One region of the Mesorhizobium sp. J428 genome, then DNA from elsewhere that is predicted to be linked to it. Evidence: predicted binding sites of a transcription regulator. Region 1 holds the regulator's gene; the other holds the start of a gene.
The links. Region 1 encodes LexA, which represses DNA repair genes until DNA is damaged. Its sites were predicted from a motif close to TGTTCNNNNTGTGTTCNG; they were not measured.

Region 1 (7,268 bases):
CGCCGACTGGATCGCAGAAGAAAGCGACCGCCTGTTCTCGACCAAGGCGGCGGAATTGGAAAAGCGCGTCAAGGACGAGAACTCGCTCGACACGGTCGCGACCGAACTCGGTCTCGAAAAGCAGGTGAAGCGCGGTCTGCGGCGTGGGGCGGAGGACGTCGACCTCGGCCCCGACGGTGCCGCCGCGGTCTTCGCCGTCGCGCAGAGCGGCGCGGGGGTCACCACGCCGGCGGACGGCAACACGAAGATACTCTTCCGCGTGACAGAGGTGTTCGAGCCGGCCGGCGCAGGAGCCGAGGCCGTGTCGGCCGAGAATCGGCAGGCCTATGCATCGGGCATGGCGGACGACCTGCTCGACCAGCTGGTCGCGCGGCTCCAGGGCGAGTTCGCCGTGACGACCAACCCCACCGCCATCCAGCAAGCGTTGAGCTTCTGACAGGACAACCATGGCCGACTTCAAGCCCTTCATCGCCAAGGTCGCCGCTGGAAAGGCGCTCACCTTCGAGGAGGCGCGCGAGGCGTTTGACATCGTGATGTCGGGCGAAGCGACACCGTCGCAGATCGGCGGCTTCCTGATGGCCCTGCGCGTTCGCGGCGAGACCGTGCCGGAGGTGATGGGCGCTGTCGCCACGATGCGCGACAAGATGCTGCGCGTCGCAGCCCCTGGCAACGCGATCGACATCGTCGGCACGGGCGGCGATGGCACGCACAGCCTCAACATCTCGACCGGGTCCGCCTTCGTCATCGCCGGCTGCGGCGTGCCGGTGGCCAAGCACGGCAACCGCAACCTCTCCTCGCAGTCGGGCGCGGCGGATGTGCTGATGGCGCTCGGGATCAGGATCGACCTGTCGCCCGAAGCGATCTCGCGCTGCATTGCGGAGGCCGGCATCGGCTTCATGTTCGCACCGGCTCACCATCCAGCGATGAAATATGTCGGCCCCTCGCGTGTCGAGCTCGGCACGCGCACGATCTTCAACCTGCTCGGACCGCTCTCGAATCCCGGCGGCGTGACACGGCAGCTGGTCGGCGTTTTCGCGCCGGAATGGGTGGGACCCGTCGCGGAAGCCCTGAAGGAACTCGGGTCCGAGAAGATCTGGGTCGTCCATGGCGACGGTTATGACGAGATCACCACGACCGGCGAGACGCGGGTCGCGGAACTCTCCGATGGCGTGCTTTCCGAGTTCACGATCACGCCGGCGCAATATGGCCTGGCCTGGCACACGCAGGCTGAGCTCAAGGGCGGCGACGCCGCCTTCAACGCCAGGGCACTGCGGGATATGCTGGCCGGCGCGCCCGGCGCCTATCGCGACACCGTGCTGATGAACGCCGGCGCGGGGCTTGTCGTTGCCGGTGTGGCGGCCGACATGAAGGAAGGCATCGCGCTGGCCGTCCGGTCCATTGATGACGGCAAGGCGCTGGCGCGGCTGGAGAAACTGGTGCAGGTGTCCAACGCATGACCGATATCCTGCGCAAGATCGAGGCCTACAAGCGCGACGAGATCGCCGCCGCCAAGGCGCGCACGCCGCTCGCCGAACTCAAGGCACGGATCGCAGGCGGCGAGCAGCCGCGCGGTTTCCTCAAGGCCCTGCGGGCGAAGCGCGCCAAAGGCGAGTTTGCTCTGATCGCGGAGATCAAGAAGGCGAGCCCCTCGAAAGGCCTGATACGGGCGGATTTCGACCCACCGTCGCTTGCCGCCGCGTATGAGGCCGGCGGTGCCGCCTGCCTCTCCGTCCTCACCGATGCCCCGTCCTTCCAAGGCGCGCCGGAATTCCTGACCGAGGCGCGCTGCGCCTGCGCCCTGCCCGCGCTGCGCAAGGACTTCATGTTCGACGCCTACCAGGTGCTCGAGGCGCGCGCCTGGGGTGCGGACGCGATCCTGCTCATCATGGCGAGCCTCTCCGACGACGACGCGAAGTCGCTCGAGGCCTGCGCGTTCGATCTCGGCATGGACGTTCTCGTCGAGGTGCACGACGAAGCGGAGATGGAGCGCGCGCTGAAGCTCGCCTCATCGATGATCGGCGTGAACAACCGCAATCTGCGCACCTTCGAAGTCTCGCTCGACGTGTCGGAGCGGCTGGCCCGCATGGTGCCGGCCGACAGGCTGCTCGTCGGCGAAAGCGGCATCTTCACCCATGCCGACTGCATGCGGCTCGCACGCCACGGCATCGGCACCTTCCTGGTGGGCGAGAGCCTGATGCGCCAGGCCGACGTCGCGGCGGCTACGCGCCTGCTGCTCAACGGCGCCGCCGCAGCGGCGGCCGAGTGACGATGACCGCCCCCTCGCCGGGCCTCACCCATATCGCCGCCGACGGGCAGGCCGATATGGTGGATGTCGGCGCGAAGGCCGAGACGCAGCGCGTCGCGATCGCCGAGGGCTCGGTGGTGATGAAGCGCGAAACGCTCGACATGATCGTCGCCGGCAATGCGAAGAAGGGTGATGTGATCGGCGTCGCCCGCATCGCCGGCATTATGGCGGCCAAGAAGACGCACGAACTGATCCCGCTCTGCCACCCGCTGCTCCTCGACAAGGTGGGCTTGGAGATCGAGCCCGATGCAGCCCTTCCGGGCCTGCGCGTCACGGCGACTGCGCGCGTCACCGGCAAGACCGGCGTCGAGATGGAGGCATTGACCGCGGCTTCCGTCGCCTGCCTCACCATCTACGACATGGCCAAGGCCGTGGACCGCGAGATGGAGTTGACGGGCATCCGCCTGGTCGAGAAGACCGGCGGCAAGTCGGGCGACTACCGCCGGACGAACGGCTGATCCAATGGCGCTGATGCCGGTGAAGGACGCCCTGGCCCGCCTCCTCGACGGGGCTGCCCCGCTCGCATCCGAAACCGTCGCGATCGGCCAGGCCGCGTGGCGCGTGCTCGCCACAGACATCGCGGCGCTGCGCACCCAGCCGCCCTTCGACGCCTCCGCGATGGACGGCTATGCGGTCCGCGCCGCCGACGTCGCATCGGTGCCCGCGACGCTGCGTGTCATCGGCGAGGCGCCGGCCGGCAAGGGGTTCACGGGCACGGTTGGCCCCGGCGAAGCGGTCCGCATTTTTACCGGCGCACCGGTTCCTGCCGGGGCCGACGCCGTGCTGATCCAGGAGAACACGCGCCTCTCGCCCAATGGTGTGGAAGCATTGGAGCCCGTCGCGGCCTTCCGCAACATCCGCCGGCAAGCTCTCGACTTCCGCGAAGGTGAGCCTCTGCTCGAGGCGGGCCGGCTCCTCGATCCCGCCGCCGTCTCGCTGGCGGCTGCCGCCAACCACGCGGCGCTGCCGGTCATCCGCAAGCCGCTGGTCGCTATCCTCGCCACGGGCGACGAACTGCTGCCGCCGGGCAGCGAGACCGGGCCGGACCAGATCATCTCCTCGAATGCCTATGGCGTGGCTGCCGTGGTCGAAAAGATGGGTGCCGTCCCCCTCGATCTCGGCATCGTACGTGACGACCGCTCTGGGATCGCCGCGGCGATAGATGGCGCACGCGCAGCGGGCGCGGACATCATCGTCACGCTCGGCGGCGCCTCGGTCGGCGACCACGACCTGGTGCGCGAGGTGCTGAGTTCTGCCGGTATGACGCTCGACTTCTGGAAGATCGCGATGCGGCCCGGCAAGCCGCTGATGTTCGGCCGATTGGGCGACGTGCGGGTGCTCGGGCTCCCCGGCAATCCGGTGGCCTCTCTCGTCTGCTCGCACCTTTTCGTCGCGCCGCTCGTCGCGCAACTGGGAGGACGGCCCCATATGTTGGACATTCGGGACGCGGTTCTGGGTGTCGACATGACCGAAAACGACCAGCGTGAGGACTATGTCCGCGCCCGTGTCGAGAGTCGCGACGGCCAACTCGTTGCAGCGCCCTTCCCTGTGCAGGATTCTTCGATGCTGCGGATTCTGGCCGACGCCAACGCCCTCATCGTCCGTCCGCCCTTCGCTCCCGCAGCCCCTGCGGGCTCTCCCTGCCGCGTGGTTCTGCTGCGATGAGAAGCCGGCTCGGCAAATAGCCTGAACGAACGGTAAACAAATTCACTAAAATTTAAGCGGTTGCAGAACACATATCGAACAGATAGTGTTTGTTCTGGTTTTGTTTGTCTGGCGATTCTTGGAGGGCGAAATGCTGACGCGCAAGCAACACGAGTTGCTGATGTTCATCCACGAGCGGATGAAGGAGTCCGGCATTCCCCCTTCCTTCGACGAGATGAAGGAGGCGCTGGACCTTGCCTCGAAGTCCGGCATCCACCGCCTGATCACGGCGCTGGAGGAGCGCGGCTTCATCCGCCGCCTGCCCAACCGGGCGCGCGCGCTGGAAGTCGTCCGCCTACCGGAATCGATGTCTCCCGCCCTCGCCGGCCCGCGCAAATTCTCCCCGAGCGTCATCCAGGGCAGCCTCGGCCAGAAGCCGGCCGAGCCGCCGCGCGCGCCCGTTGCCAGCAACGATGCGGGCAGCGCGATCTCGATCCCCGTCATGGGCCGCATCGCGGCCGGCGTGCCGATCGACGCCATCCAGCACCAGACCCACGCGATCATGGTGCCGCCGGAAATGCTGTCGGGCGGCGAGCACTATGCCCTTGAAGTGAAAGGAGATTCGATGATCGAGGCCGGCATCTTCGACGGCGATACGGTCATCATCCGCAACACGAACGCGGCCACCCCCGGCGACATCGTCGTGGCCCTGGTCGACGAGGAAGAAGCCACACTCAAGCGCTTCCGCCGCAAGGGCGCCTCGATCGCTCTCGAAGCCGCCAACCCGGCCTACGAGACGCGGATCTTCGGCCCGGACCGGATCAAGGTGCAGGGTCGTCTCGTCGGCCTCATCCGGAAATACTGAGCGTCGCGAAGAGCCGACGAGTGGTTCAGGAAGCCGGCTTCGTGCCGGCTTTTTTGTTTGCGGGCTCGTAAGGAGCCATGCCTCTGGCGGCGCGCGAGAAGCGGCGGTGGTCGTGCCAGGGACGCGTGCCGGACAGGGCGTAGGTGACGGAAGCGTTTCCCACACCGTCGAAGCGGATCTCTGCGCTGCCGTCCAGCGCAAGCCGTCGCGCGGTGATGATTTGCACTTTGCTGTGCGGGCAGGGATTGGCAGCCGTCGGATCGGCGATGACGATTACGCTCGCCGTGTCGCAGGCCTGCTCGGCGTCGGGCATCGTCAACGCATGAGCGACCACGGCTCCCGACTCATGTTCGACCCGGCACAGGTCGCCCGCGCAGAAGAATCGCGCCGGAGAAATATCCATGACGGTGCCAGTGGTTCCGGCTTCCGTCTCCTTTGCCGGCTTCATGATACCGGTTGCCATCGTCGCCCGCGACCAGTCTTCGACCGTAAACGCATTCGGACGGTCGCGGTTGACTGCCAGCATGCCGTCCCGCGTCCTGATCCCGACCAGTCGCGCATCCTCGGAGACGTAGGCCTGCGGCAATTCGCGAAGCGTCAGGCTTGCAAAGCCCACGACGGCGAGCGGGACCGCGAGCAGTCTCACCGCGGTCGTCGTGGCAAGCGTGAGCGGCACCAGCGCAAGCGCGAGCAGGACAACGGAAGCGGAGGGAACCGCGCCGATCGCATCGACCGGCGTGCGCTCGGCGAGCCAGCGGACGATGGCAAGTGCCAGCGACAGCCCCTGCCCCATGATTATGAAGACTGGCCCATCGAGGCCGAAAGGCATCAGCACCATTCCGGCCACCGCCGCCGGCATCACGACGACCGAAAACACGGGCATGGCCGCGAGGTTTGCGACAAGGCCGAGCGGCGAGACACGCTGGAAATGCCAGGCGCCGAAGATGCCGGTCGCGACGCCGGCGATCAGCGACGTGGCCGCCAACCCCGCGGCGTAGAAGACGACCGTTCGCGCAATCCGCAGGAGCGCGCCACGCTGTGCAGGATTCGGTTGTGCTCGGCGCGCTCTGCGTTCCGCCCACCAGCCATAGGCGGAAACGAGCGCGGCCGTTGCCGCGAACGACATCTGGAAGCTTGGCCCGACGACCTCGTGCGGCGAGAGCACGATGATGATCAGGGCGGCGATCGCCAGGTTGCGCATCGTCAGCGCCGCGCGATCGAAAAGCAGCGCGACCAGCATCACCGCGATCATTAGGAAGCTGCGCTCGGCGGCGACCTGCGAACCTGAGATAAGAAGATAGGCGGCAAGTGCTGCCAGCGCGCCGACAGCCGCGTATTTCCGCACCGGATGGCGCGAGGCAAATCCGGGAAAGGCGGCAAAGCCGAGCCGCAGCGACCCGATCACCACGCCCGCCACCAGCGCCATGTGCAGGCCGGAGATCGACAGCACATGCGCGAGCCCGGTGATGCGCAGCGTCTCGTTGACATCCTCCGGGATTCCCGCACGCACGCCGGCGACGAGCGCGGCCGCGATCTCGCCCTCGGGCCCACCGATATGGCCGCGGATGCGCCCGGCAAGCGCGAGGCGCCGCGCTTCGATCCAGGCTTCCACGCGCGCGCGCAACGAACTCTCGTCCGCCGCCGGCAAAACCTCAGGCCGCTTGAGAAAGAAGCCGCTCGCGCCAATCCGGTCGAAATAGCTTTCGAAAGCGAAATCGTAGGAGCCGGGACGCAACGGCCCGAGCGGCGGCGCGAGCCGCGCCAATCCCGTCACCGCAGCACCCGGCTCAAGGCCCGGCGGCGCGGATCGGGCCGTCAGGCGCACGCGGTCGGGCTGATAGCGCAACTTCGGCCGCTCTGTCGCCATCACCGCGAGCGTCAACCTTATGCGCCCCTTCTCGCGGGTTTCGATCGTCTCGACACGCCCCGTCAGCCGTGTGGTGATTTCGCCGCCGATCACCTTCGTGCTGGAGCGCCAGGTTTCCACCTTGCCGAAGAAGGCACCACCAACGAGGAGCAGAAGTGCCAGCGCGAGATATCTCGCCACCGCGACATTACGGGCCAGCCAGGCAACGGCTCCGAAGAGACCAGCCAGCGAGAGGATCGGCGTCCAGCCTGGCTCGAAGTCGAGTGCGAAATAGACGGCCGCTCCGGCGCAGAGCAGCACGGGCACGAGGAGGAATGCGCCGCCCCGATCTATCTCGAGCTGAACGGCCGATGCCGCCTGTTCGGACGCGTGGACGGGACCCGCTTCCACGCGCCCTGCCGCGATCATGCGCCGCGGCATCGGCGGGCTCAGGGCAGGTAACGGCTGATTGGACAGTCCGGTTTGATCTCGCGCGGCCGGCAGCGCCTGCAGCGTCGCAAAAGCCGGCGAGAACAGGCCGCGCTCGTCCTGTCTCTGATCGCTCCCCTCGCCGTCCATGCGACAGCCACCCGACGACCTTGCGCCTC
Region 2 (7,268 bases), 1.2 Mb from region 1:
GGACCTCGATTGCCATGTGCTGGAATACGCGGGCCAGCGTGCCGAGCTCATCGGCCCGCCCGGCAAGCGTGTTCAGGCTTTCCGGGCGAAAGATGCGGCTGTCGATTTGCGTTGCGGCCGCGGTCATTGCGGAGACCGGGCGGGCGATGCGGCCGGCAAACAGTCCGGCGACGCCGACGCCGACCGCAAGCACGAGACCTGCGGCAAGCATGCCGTAGTAGAGATAGTCGAGAAGCATGTCCTCCAGCCGCTGCGTCGACATCGACAGGACGGTTGCGCCAATGGTGATGCCGGCCGTATCGCGGATGGGCGCGGCCACGAGAAGACGACCTTGCCCGAAGTCGAAGTCGGCGGCGGTGCCTTCGATCGCCCTCGCCGCGAGCCTGCCGGCGGCCGCCGGCATGTCGTCGCCCACCGAAGCCATCGATACCTGCGCGTCGTCGAAAACCTGTATCGCCCTTATCCCGTCACGATTGATCAGCGCGGCCAGGAGAACTGGCAGGCTGTTGGCGGCGCGCACCGGGTCGAGAACGGCATCTGGTTGGCCGGCAATCAGCGCCCGCCCGCCGTCCACACGCACGCCGACGTAGCGGACGCCGTCGATCGCTCCGCCGAGCGGCAGGCGGAAGCGGCGGCCGCTCGTCAAGGCATCCAGCGCTGCACGAGGCAGGCCGTCTGGAAGGCTCTCGCCGCTGACCACCGCTCCATAGTCGCCAACGGAACTTGCCAGCACCGTAAGGTCCTTGTCGACGAGCCAAAGCGAGGAGATATTGCCGCGTGCAGCGACTTCCGCGAGCAGGTTTCCGAAGTCCGGACTGGCCTGCGCCGGCATGCTGGCAATGGCGAAAGCCAATGTGGAGAGATCGTCGACAAGGACCGACTGCATCTCCTCCAGCGATATCTCGGTGAGGCGGGCGCTTTCGGCGACAATGCGGGCGACGGCCTGCGCCTGCGCCTCGGCCTGCTCGATGAGCGCGTGTCGTCCGAGCCAGCCGAACACGACGCTGATTGTGATGATCGCCAGCGTGATGCAGGCGGCGACCATGAGGATGAGGCGCCGGGTCAGGGTCACGCCCCGCCTCCGTCGGCGGGCGCCTTGATCTCTTCCTGTATTATGGCGATCGTCCCCAATGTCGCTGCGAGATCGAGTCGGCGTTCGAGCGGAGGGGCACCAGCCATGAGGCGTCGCTCCCCTCGGTGAGGAGATATCCTCTTGATCTTGAACGAGACCGGGTAGGGCTGTCGCAAAGCCAAAGACATTTTGAGGGTAACACGATTCATGCGTTTCGACGCATCCTCTCAGCAGCATCGACGTAATTTATGAACGAGTGTGTTTCAAACTGGAGAGAATTTGCAGTCGGGGTGTTGAGAGGTCCACACATGGCGAGATTTGCGTTGGTTGCGATTGCCTGGACGTTGATGTGCCCAGTCCAGACGGAGGCGGTTCATGCCGGCACGCTGTCGCAAATTGCCGAAAGTGGGGTCATTCGGGCTGGGCATAAGAGCTGACGCCGTACCGTTTGCCTATCTGGCCGAAGACGGCAAACCGGAAGGCTTTTCCGTCGACCTGATAGAGGAGATCCGCGCCGCGGCGGAGGCGCGTCTCGGGCGACCGGTGCGGACGGAACTGAGCCGGGTAACGCCGTCGAATCGCTTGCAGATGGTCGCATCCGGCGCGCTCGATATCGTTTGCGAGATTACGACGCCGACTTGGGACCGTGAGAAGCTCGTGGACTTTTCGGTTCCCTTTTTCAGGGATGGCACCCGTATTCTGGCGTTCCGGGATACGCTGAAAACCACGCCGGACATAAAGGACATGACGATCGGCGTGGCTGAGGGCACGACGACAGGCGATATCCTGACAGAGGCCTTGCCGGGAATGGTGACGCGTGCCTACCCGTCGATGGACGAGGCATTCGCTGCGCTCAGAAGCGGCGAGGTCCAAGGGGTGGCCAATATCGGCATCATCCTGCTCGGCTTGTCGCGAAAGCTGGAACCGGACCGCAGCGTCGTTCTGCTGCCGCGCACCGAGCCCCTGGGCAATGAGACAATGGCCTGCATGCTGCCGCAAGACGACAGCGAGTGGCGGGATTTCGTCAACGCCACCATCATCGGGCTGACGCGTGACCTTGCCGACTATCGCGGCCGCTACATGCAGATTTATGATAAGTGGTTCGGACGCGAGGGCCGACTGGTCTATCCTCTGGACCGGTCGACCCGCGATTATCTGCTGCACGCAAACATCTGGGCGCGATAGGCTCTTGAACCGCAGAGCAGGGGCGGCGGATCAAGGTTCGGTCGCCAAGGGCCGGTCACGTTCAAGCGCCACGCTTGCTGCCGAGCTTGAAATGTTCATGTTTTGTTCTATTCTGTCTTCCGCGATCCTCTGGGAGTTCGCGAAATGGAACAATTGTCGTTCGACCTGCCGTCGCTGCCTCGCGCGACGGTTCACGTGCTCTTCTTCGCGCTGCGGCCTGATGCGGCCGTGAACGCCGAGGTGGATCGATGCCTGCCTATCTGGCGCGGCCGGCTCGGCCTGCGCGGCAAGGTGGTGGCGCCCGCATGCGCCGGCACGTTTCCCTGCTGGTGCTCGGGCCGCGGACGCTGTTGCCGGACGGTCATGTCGAGCGCGTTTGCAGCGCGACGGCCGGTTTCTCCTGCCCGCCGTTCGAAATCCGGTTCGACAGGATCATGGATTTCGGAGGCAGCATCGTCCTGACCGGCGGCAACGGCAATCCGGCGACGGACACTTTCCGGCAGGCCCTCGCGACGCGGCTGCGGAATTTGCTGCCACGGCAGCAGGGCCGGTTCACGGCCCACATGACGCTGCTGCACGACCAGGCGGCCTCCTTCACGACCTCCAGGATCGAGCCGCTGGGCTGGATCGTTCGAGACTTCGTCCTCATCGAGAGCTATCAGGGCGAAGGGTTCCATGCCGAAGCCGGCCGCTGGCCCCTTGCGCACGGTGCGGCCGTCCCTGCAATCGATGCTGTTGCGGCGACTTGACGAGGATCAAGGTCTTTTACCTCGGTGCGGCCCAAAGGAGGAGCAAGACCGACGAGGCCTCCGTTCGGGCGTGCGCGTGGGCGGTCGAGAGAATGCGGGAGAAAGCGAATGATCCTACTCAATGAAACGACCGTCGCCGTGGTCGACGGCGCGAGGCTCCGCCTGTTCCGGAACAGGGGCCATGAACCGCAGATCGATCTCGTGGAACTTGCGGAGCCAGCGATCGCTGCCGAAAACCAGGGCTCGGGCGGGCGCCATCACAGTTCGACCGCCAATCCAGACATGTCCCGTCTTGCCGAGGACAATTTCGCAGCCGCGGCGGCGGACCACCTCAATCGCCAGGTGCTTTCAGGCGAAATCGGCACGCTTTTCGTCATCGCCGATCCGCGGACGCTGGGAGAACTGCGCCGCCACTTCCATGACACGGTGCGCGCGAAGCTCGTCGGGGATCTCGCAAAGGACCTCACGGCGCAGGACAGGCAGGACATCGAGAGGATCCTCGCCAAGGCATAGACGGGTCATTCCAGTCCGCCGACGCCGGGGCATCCGGGGCTCGGGTCAGGGATCGGTGAACAACCCCGCGAAAGGAGATCGCAGCATGAACAGGCGTCGTCTTCTTGGGGCAATGGCCGGACTCGCCGTCCTTGGTGGCGGTGGCGTCTTCGCTTGGAACCGGGCCACCGGATCGCTCGCCGACTACGAGCGCTATGCGGCCCGCCTTCGTGCGCCGCTTTCCGGGAGGCCGGATCTGAAAAACCTCGTCCGTTATGCGACGCTGGCCGCCAACAGCCATAACACGCAGGCCTGGCGGTTCGCCGCGACGCAGACCGCCATCGGCCTCTTGCCGGACGAGAGCCGCCGCACGCCGGTGGTCGATCCGGACGACCATCATCTTTATGTCAGCCTGGGCTGCGCGGCGGAGAACCTCGCCATTGCGGGGCGTGCCGGCGGCTGGCCGGGCGAGCTGCTGGCAGCACCGGGCGACGGCAGTGCGATCGGCTATGATTTCGCGGAAGGCGCAGCGCAGGCCGATCCGCTGTTCGACGCCATCCCGCTGCGCCAGTCGACGCGCGCCGACTATGACGGCCGGCCCGTCGCACCGGCGGATCTGGCAGCGCTCGAGAAGGCAGCCGCCGAGCCCGGCGTCCGGCTGGTGATCCTGACCGAGGAAACGGCGCGGGCGAAACTGCGCGACCTGATCGTCGCCGGCAACGACGCCCAGATGATGGCCCCCGCCTTCGTGGCCGAACTGCTGCAGTGGATCCGCTTCAACCCGCGCGACGCCATGCGCACGGGCGACGGGCTGTTGTCCGCCGCAAGCGGCAGCCCGTCCCTGCCGGGCGCGGTCGGCCGCCGCCTCTTTCCGCTCGTCGCCACGCCGAAGGGCGAGGCGGACCGTTATGCCCGCCAGGCCGCGTCGACCCCCGCCTTCGCCGTGTTCCTCGCCGATCGCGCCGACAGCGGGCACTGGATCGCGGTCGGCCGCGCCTGCCAGCGCATGCTGCTGACGGCGACGACGCTCGGGCTGCGGCACGCCTTCGTCAACCAGCCGGTCGAGGTGGCCGCGTTCAGGTCCGATCTCGCCGCGCTCGCGGGCGAGGCGGGCAGGCGGCCCGACCTCGTTCTGCGGCTCGGCTACGGGCCAACGATGCCGTATTCGCCGCGCCGCCCGGTGGAGGCGGTGCTGGTATAGCGGCCTACTTGCCCGCCTTGATGTGCTCCACCATCTGGGTCACGACAGTGCCCCAGCCGTCGTGGAAGCCCATTTCCTCGTGGCTCTTGCGGGTCTCGTCATTGCCGTGAATGGCGATCGCCTTGTAGCGTGTCCCGCTGCCGGCGGGGGTCAGTTCGAGGACCGCCGTGAAGAACGGCTTGGCCGAGGGGCGGTAGCCAGGCAGCAGCGTGTCGGTGAAGACCAGCCGCTGGTGCGGGACCACCTCGAGGTAGCACCCGACATTCTCGAACTCCTGGCCTTCCGGCGAGCGCATCGTCGAGGCGAAGATGCCGCCGGGGCGCAGGTCGATCTCAACCGAGGTGATCGACCAGGGCTTGGGCACGAACCACTCCTTCAGGCTGGACGGGGTCGTCCACGCCTTCCAGACAAGTTCTACGGGAACGTCGATCTCGCGCTCCAGAACAAGGTCCAGCTTCGGGTCGATCTTGATCACGGACGTCATTCGGCATTCTCCTCTCTGATGGACAAAAGATAATTGTCGAGCCGGTCGAGCCGGCGCTCCCACAGGGTGCGCTGCTTGCCGAGCCAGTCCTCCGCGAGCTTCAACTGCTCGGAGGCGACCTGATAGGTGCGCACGCGGCCTTCCTTGCGCGACCGCACGAGACCGCAATTTTCCAGCACCCTGAGATGTTCCATGAACGAGGGCAGGGCCATCTTGTAGGGCGCGGCGAGTTCCGAGACCGAGGCCTGCCGCGCGCTCAGCCGCTCGATCACGCTGCGCCGCGTCGGATCCGCGAGCGCGCGAAAGATGCCGTCGACCGCGGACGGGCTGGGCATCGATGTGGTCTGCTCCTGCAGCATCTCGGGTGAGGCTCTCCAGCGGCGTCGCGCGCCGCAGGCTGGATACCTCATTAATATACTTAGGTCAAATCCTAAGTGTTGGCTGGTGGCAGCTCACTAAGAAAGTTAGGCACTTGCTAAACTATCGCTTGACGCAAGGCGTCGCTCGCAGATAGTAAAGCATATGCTTAACCAATCGACCGATCTCGACCGTATGTTCCACGCGCTCTCCGACCCCGGCCGCCGGGCGATGCTCGATCGGCTCGTGCGCGGTCCGGCGAGCGTCAAGGACCTGGCGGAGCCTTTGGCGATGAGCCTGCCGGCGGTACTGCAGCATCTCCAGGTGCTCGAGGTCGGCGGACTGGTGACGTCGCAGAAGATCGGCCGGGTGCGCACATGCAGCCTGCGTCCCGATGCGCTGCGCGCGGCGGAGGCCTGGCTCAGCGACCGCCGCGGCATCTGGGAAAGCCGGTTCGACCGGCTGGGCCAGTTCCTTTCCGAACAAGACGATCAATCAGGAGACAGGTCATGAGTGTCACGCATGCGTCCTTCACCATCGAACGCGATTATCCCCAGCCGCCCGCCAGGGTGTTCGCCGGCTATGCAGACCCCGCCGCCAAGCGCCGCTGGCTGATCGAGGGAGAAGGCTTCACGGTGGAAAGCTACCAGCCGGGCTTCGGGGTAGGGGAGGCCGAACATTCAAGCTTCCGCTTCAAGGGCGGCCCGCTGATCACCAACGACACGGTCTACACCGATATCGAGGAGGGACGGCGCATCGTCTTCACCTACTGGATGACGCTGGAGGGCAAGCCGATGTCGACCTCGCTGGTGACGGTGCTGATCGAGCCGAACGGAACAGGCACCAGGATGACCTTCACCGAACAGGGCGCCTACAACGAGGGCTTCGCCGACGTCGCCGGCCGCGAGCAGGGCACGCGCCTTCTGCTCGACGCGCTGGAGCGAGACCTGTCCGCGAACGGCTGAAAAGCGTTGGCACGCATGATGTCCGGAACCAAGGCCGCGGGAGACGGTTTCCCCATCTCTCAACCGCTAGGGAAGGACGAAAAATGGCCCGTGAAGAACAGACCGACAAGACCCCCGCAGAATTGATCGACCGCGCGTGGGATCTCGCCGAGTCGATCGGCATCTGCAACTTCAACACCTGGAACGGCCGCGAGCTCCACTCGCGTCCGATGGATGCCAAGATCGAGCGCGACGAGGAGGCGGTCTATTTCCTCACCGACGTGGAAAGCTACAAGGTCGATGAACTGGAGCGCTTTCCGGTATCGACGCTCTCCTTCGCAGACCCGGACTCGTACAAGTTCGTCACGATGACGGGCAGGGCGAGCGTGTCGAACGACCGGGCAAGGATCAAGGAATTCTGGTCCGACGCCAACAAGATGTGGTGGGATTCGGAAGACGATCCGCGCATCCGTCTCGTCACCTTTATCCCCGACGACGCCGAGATATGGGACAGCCCAGGCAAGGTGATCTCGGGTATCAAGATGCTTACCGCCGCGGTCACCGGCGCCAAGCCGAAGCTCGGCGACCACGCCAAGGTCGCGATGTAACGCCCTCGACATCGGGAGCCCGCTCGGCCACCTTCGCAGGTCGGAGGTGGCCGCATGCATATCAGGGAATTTGCCGTCGAGACGTGGATGAATGCGCACGAGACACGGTGCGCATGGAACCTCGCGGAAACCTGTGTCGCCTCGATCACCGTGCAGGAACTGCTCGACCTTGCCGG

Region 2: LRS09_RS18760 (2'-5' RNA ligase family protein) is a predicted target of LexA. The motif match lies at 2,350-2,367, and genes of this name have one in related genera.

The regions. Positions count from the first base shown of each region.
Region 1 covers NZ_JAJOMX010000001.1:5,001,300-5,008,567, forward strand. The annotation lists gene LRS09_RS25190 (peptidylprolyl isomerase) at 1-436, shown strand, start outside; gene trpD (anthranilate phosphoribosyltransferase) at 447-1,457, shown strand; gene trpC (indole-3-glycerol phosphate synthase TrpC) at 1,454-2,266, shown strand; gene moaC (cyclic pyranopterin monophosphate synthase MoaC) at 2,269-2,763, shown strand; gene glp (gephyrin-like molybdotransferase Glp) at 2,768-3,970, shown strand; gene lexA (transcriptional repressor LexA) at 4,101-4,814, shown strand; gene LRS09_RS25220 (ComEC/Rec2 family competence protein) at 4,840-7,239, opposite strand.
Region 2 covers NZ_JAJOMX010000001.1:3,751,868-3,759,135, forward strand. The annotation lists gene LRS09_RS18750 (PP2C family protein-serine/threonine phosphatase) at 1-1,072, opposite strand, end outside; gene LRS09_RS18755 (amino acid ABC transporter substrate-binding protein) at 1,448-2,257, shown strand; gene LRS09_RS18760 (2'-5' RNA ligase family protein) at 2,506-3,006, shown strand; gene LRS09_RS18765 (host attachment protein) at 3,115-3,519, shown strand; gene LRS09_RS18770 (nitroreductase family protein) at 3,605-4,699, shown strand; gene LRS09_RS18775 (SRPBCC family protein) at 4,704-5,183, opposite strand; gene LRS09_RS18780 (helix-turn-helix transcriptional regulator) at 5,180-5,518, opposite strand; gene LRS09_RS18785 (helix-turn-helix transcriptional regulator) at 5,706-6,053, shown strand; gene LRS09_RS18790 (SRPBCC family protein) at 6,050-6,505, shown strand; gene LRS09_RS18795 (pyridoxamine 5'-phosphate oxidase family protein) at 6,589-7,092, shown strand; gene LRS09_RS18800 (aminotransferase) at 7,147-7,268, shown strand, end outside.